DNA from 2 places in the Ornithinibacillus xuwenensis genome. Region 2 is predicted to be linked to the other one. Evidence: riboswitches for the same ligand, from Rfam matches in the RefSeq annotation. Region 2 holds a riboswitch; the other holds the start of a gene.

Region 1 (2,416 bases), on a different contig from region 2:
CCTGTGTAATAAACCCAGCGTGTACCGTTTTTCTTGCTGTTTCTTTGCCATATACTTCACCAATTACATCGGTTATTAGATAGGTTACAACATAAACAATTGCTGCGGCAGGCAGCATAAATTCGCCAATACTAAATACTTTTACCCCTAGAATATTAGAGATTAATAGGAGTCCAACAAATAATGCATTTAAATAAATTAACAAGATTATCATGTCCTTTCCAATTGAGAAAAGGAACGCAGCTTACCCTCTGTCAGTGTTTAGCGATTATCAATCTTTTCTGGATACATATCATGATTCATCATACGATGGTCTGCCATCGCTTCATATTTTGTACCAGGTTTTCCATAATTGCAGTATGGGTCAATCGAGATACCACCACGTGGTGTGAATTTACCCCAAACCTCAATATAACGGGGATCCATTAGATTGATAAGATCATTCATAATAATGTTCATGCTATCTTCATGGAAATCACCATGGTTTCGAAAGCTAAAGAGATATAGCTTTAACGATTTACTTTCTACCATTTTCACATCTGGTATATAGCTTATATACACCGTTCCGAAATCAGGTTGACCAGTTTTCGGGCAAAGCGTGGTAAATTCAGGACAATTGAATTTAACAAAGTAGTCACGATTCGGATGTGTATTATCAAATGTTTCTAAAACTTCAGGTGTATAGTCAAAGGCATATGTGGTTCCTTGGCTACCTAATAGTGTTAGATCCGTTAAATCTTCGTCACGTCTTCCTGCCATATTATTACCTCCTTGTACCATTGAAAAAATTAAAAAAGCCATGCCCCTACGGACATGGCTTGAAATCGCGTCATCTGTCCTTAGTTTTTTATAGAGGGTTTAAGCTAAGAACCTCTTCCTGTGTATGAATAACGAATTTATCCATTTCACTCGACTAATTATATAGAGTAAGTAGTAGATTGTCAATGCTAGCTACTATACATTGAATCTCTTACTATTAAACTCTTTTCACTGTTAAAAACAATAATTTAGTTATCGTCCACAAATACAGAATCTACAATCGTTCGTTTAAATGGCTTGCCATTTTGGGTTAAACCTTCGATATCAATTGTAATATTATAGACTTGATTTTTTTCCATTAATGGTAATGTCTTTGATAGGTTTTCCGTACCACTGATGGTAATGGTTTTAGAGTTTTCTGGATTACTAGATTGCGTGATTTGGTAGGTTGCTTTTAATGTTTTTTCCTGTACTTCAGCTGTATTCGCATGAAGGTGATAGGTGAGCTGTTCGGTATTTGGTGAAGTGGATTTTTCGCTAAAGTTTATTTTTCCAGGTGCCTGATAAGTGGTTACTAATAGGTACGCATCGTCGGCTTTCGTTGTCAGTTCTAACTTCCATTCTCCAGCTTCAGGGTTAGTTAAATGGATAACATTACTGATTGCTCCTATGAAAATTCCTTCTTCTATTTTGGTTGATTGTAATGCTGGTCTTTCGATATCGCCTGATGGAGAGATAAGTCTCACATCCGATAAAGAATCAGTTGTCATAAGGTTTAGTGATAGGTCTTTCACGTTATCTTCAACGGTGATGGCTATTTGGTTTTCCTTTGCAGCACTTAATGGTCCACCTTCAATCCATTGATTAAAAGCAGGAGAGTTTTTTTCTACGGAATCATTTGTTGTGAGGATACTAGCGCTACTTAACGTACTGTCGGATAGGTAATCATCAAAAACAGGGAAGGTCTCACCAGTTCGGACTGTTGTATGGTTCCAATCCCCGATTGAAATTAGCTGGCCACCAGGTAGTCTGCTGCTCGTTGCGGTAACAACGCCGTCATTTGACCCGTACTGGGATAAATAAACACCTCCATACCAGGTGGAAGAGAAGGCAGATCCCCAATCGGTTCCTCCTATGGTGTAGTAATCATTGTAATAGGCTCTAGATTGACCGTCTATTTGTGTGCGAAAATCATCCATAAATCCTGTTTGCATTGCATATGTTCCATCTCCTGTTGCCCCTAATAAATCAGCAAGCCATCCTGCTCCCGAACTGTATGCGAGATCAGCAAGCTGTGAGCCATGATGTGGACTAGAAAGTGTAATGACATTGTCTACATATTGCCAGGCACCATAATAGGTGAGGGCTGTTTGTGTATCGACTCCGCCCTTACTATACGCAATAACGGTGATTGGTTTTCCGCCAAAATGATTGGAAATCTCCGCTATTTTATCTGCAAGTAAGGCACCATTATCCCACATATCCGCAGAAGCTCCTCCTGCATCATGTAATTGTACAAATGCAGTCTGATACCCTGCATCTACAGCAGTTTGATACATGTTATTATCATCCCAGAATACTTGTGCAATATTATTTAATCCAGGAACGAACAGTAGAATAGGGGCATTTGGATCTAAATTTGAAGGTGTTGTACCAA
Region 2 (2,416 bases):
CAAATACTAAGGTAAACCAATTCAATCCAACACTATTTTCTGCTGCTGGTGGTGCCCCAACACCATTCCAAACATTTAAGCCTAAATGGTGATGATATCCTCCAGTTGAGGCAAATAATGCACCATGATAGCGTGTTACAATATCAAATCCTAGACCATTCACATAAAACGTTTCCGTCTCATCCAAATCAGCGACATGTAAATGGATATGGCCCATAACGGTATCGTTGGGAATACCTTCCCATGCTTGATCAGTTTCTGCTAATAAATCATTTGCATCGAGGGCTGTAGTTCCCATTGTAACGATTCCTTCATTCCAGCCCCATTTCGACGAACTACGGTCACACGCCACTTCAATCCCATTTCCATCCGGATCATCAAAATAAAGTGCCTCACTCACATCATGATCTGACGCTCCTAAACGTAAGCTATGACCCTCTGTTTGGATCAAATGCTTCAAAAAGCTTGCTAAATCAGCACGTGTAGGTAGCAAAATAGCAAAATGATACAAGCCTGTTGTTCTACCTTTTTTAGGCATTACATCTTCTGGTTGCTCTAGTGTTAATAATGGTCGCTCACCATCAGCAGAAAGTATCACCTTTCGTTCTGTTTGCTCCAAAATCTTAAAACCAAATACCCGTTGGTAAAAATCTAGTGAATGAATGATGTTACTTACGTTAATATTAACCTCTCCAACATAGGTTGTCGGCTTCTGAAAGAATTTCTTTTCCACCTTATTATCTCCCTTATATAATTACTTATTATTATTTAATTACTTATCGTAAGTATAGTTTTATATCGAATACCTGTCAAGAATTCAATCCTCTATTTATTTCCATAACTTCTGTTCTATTGTTTCCAATTTCCAATATACTACTAGTAATCTAATCGTCGTCCACGTAGCGTGTTTCGTGATGAAAAATAATAATAAAATGTTTCACGAACCTCGGTATTATACCGGGGTTTTTGCTTATTCTAAATAATAATTCCACGTTCTCAACCATACTATTTAGTAAGCAAAAACTTCTTTCTATTTTTGCTTGTTTGTACTATACTAGATAAGTTATCTGAAAGACGTGGTTCGAAACCATCCCACGTAAAAAAACTAAGGGAGAGATTAGATGAAAGCAAGAACATTGGTTGTCAATGCACTAATTGCTGCATTATACATCGCTGTATCGGCATTAATTGTTCCATTCGGATTTACAAATATCCAGTTCCGTATATCCGAGGTATTCAATCATCTTATTGTTTTCAATAAGAAATACTTCTTTGGAATCGTAATAGGCGTATTCCTATACAATTTACTATTTTCACCACTTGGTTGGTATGATTTAGTATTTGGTGTTGGACACTCTGCAATTTCACTAGGTATTATCATTCTTTTATCAAAGTATGTTAAAAATACAGTTGCATTACTTGTGGCAAATACACTAGTCTTTACGTTCAATATGTTTATTATTGCCTTTGAATTAAACTTAGCTTTGGAGTTGCCATTCTTATTTACTTGGTTAACGACTGCAGCAGGAGAATTTGCGGTATTAGCAATTGGTATACCAATTGTTTATGCATTAAACAAACGCTTACGCTTCGAAAAGCTTATCTAAAGAATAAAAAACCTTCATATTAAAATGAAGGTTTTTTTCGTGCTATTTAATTTGGTTTTGCAATTCATTCATTCTTTTATCCAACTCTACCATTAACAGTTCCATGCCTTCTTTCTTAGACACACCTTCTGCAAGCTGAATTGGCTCACCAAATATAATCCTTGGTTTCATACGCTTAAATAAATCCTTGAAATTATTCGGACCAACATATGCTGCTGGTACAATAGGCACACCTGCATGCACAGCAATTGTAACTGCACCACGTTTTAATGGTACATCCTCACTTGATCTGGTTCCACTAGGGAAAATCCCAACAACTTTCCCTTCCTTCAGAAGCTTTCTAGGGGTTTTAATGGTACTTGGTCCAGGATTTTCACGGTCTACTGGAAATGCATGCAAGCTTTCCATTAACCATTTCAAAAATTTACTTTGGAATAATTCCTTTTTAGCCATGTAATGGATTTTCGTTGGCAATGCCGAAACACCTAACCATAATATGTCTACCCATCCAGTATGGGTACAGGCAATTACATAGCTTCCAGCGCTTGGCAATTTATCCTTTTGATAAACCTTAATTCTTCCAAATAAACTTAATATAAACTTTAAAACATATGCTGCAAATTTATACATGACAGTCCCCTCTACTCTACTTGCTACTTTATAGTATTTTATCACAAACTAATAATACCTGATACTAATTATACTCATACATCGCGAGGAAAATACTTGTATTTTCCTCATGAAACACTACCTATCCTTCTCTTGTATAATCCCAAACTGGTTATCTCCTTCAGAATTCACATACAGCT

Evidence for each region. A riboswitch is a leader RNA that binds a small molecule or an ion and turns the genes downstream of it on or off. The one in region 2 is predicted to bind preQ1.
Region 1: linked by a shared signal. The riboswitch ahead of queF (preQ(1) synthase) and the one ahead of ABC228_RS17340 (QueT transporter family protein) in region 2 are both predicted to bind preQ1.

What each region holds. Positions count from the first base shown of each region.
Region 1 is NZ_JBDIML010000006.1:16,895-19,310, forward strand. It holds gene ABC228_RS15335 (queuosine precursor transporter) at 1-205, opposite strand, end outside; gene queF (preQ(1) synthase) at 262-759, opposite strand; PreQ1 riboswitch class I at 834-880, opposite strand; gene ABC228_RS15345 (esterase/lipase family protein) at 1,008-2,416, opposite strand, start outside.
Region 2 is NZ_JBDIML010000008.1:73,584-75,999, reverse strand. It holds gene ABC228_RS17345 (VOC family protein) at 1-733, opposite strand, end outside; PreQ1 riboswitch class I at 1,071-1,115, shown strand; gene ABC228_RS17340 (QueT transporter family protein) at 1,122-1,607, shown strand; gene ABC228_RS17335 (lysophospholipid acyltransferase family protein) at 1,650-2,237, opposite strand; gene ABC228_RS17330 (mechanosensitive ion channel family protein) at 2,355-2,416, opposite strand, start outside.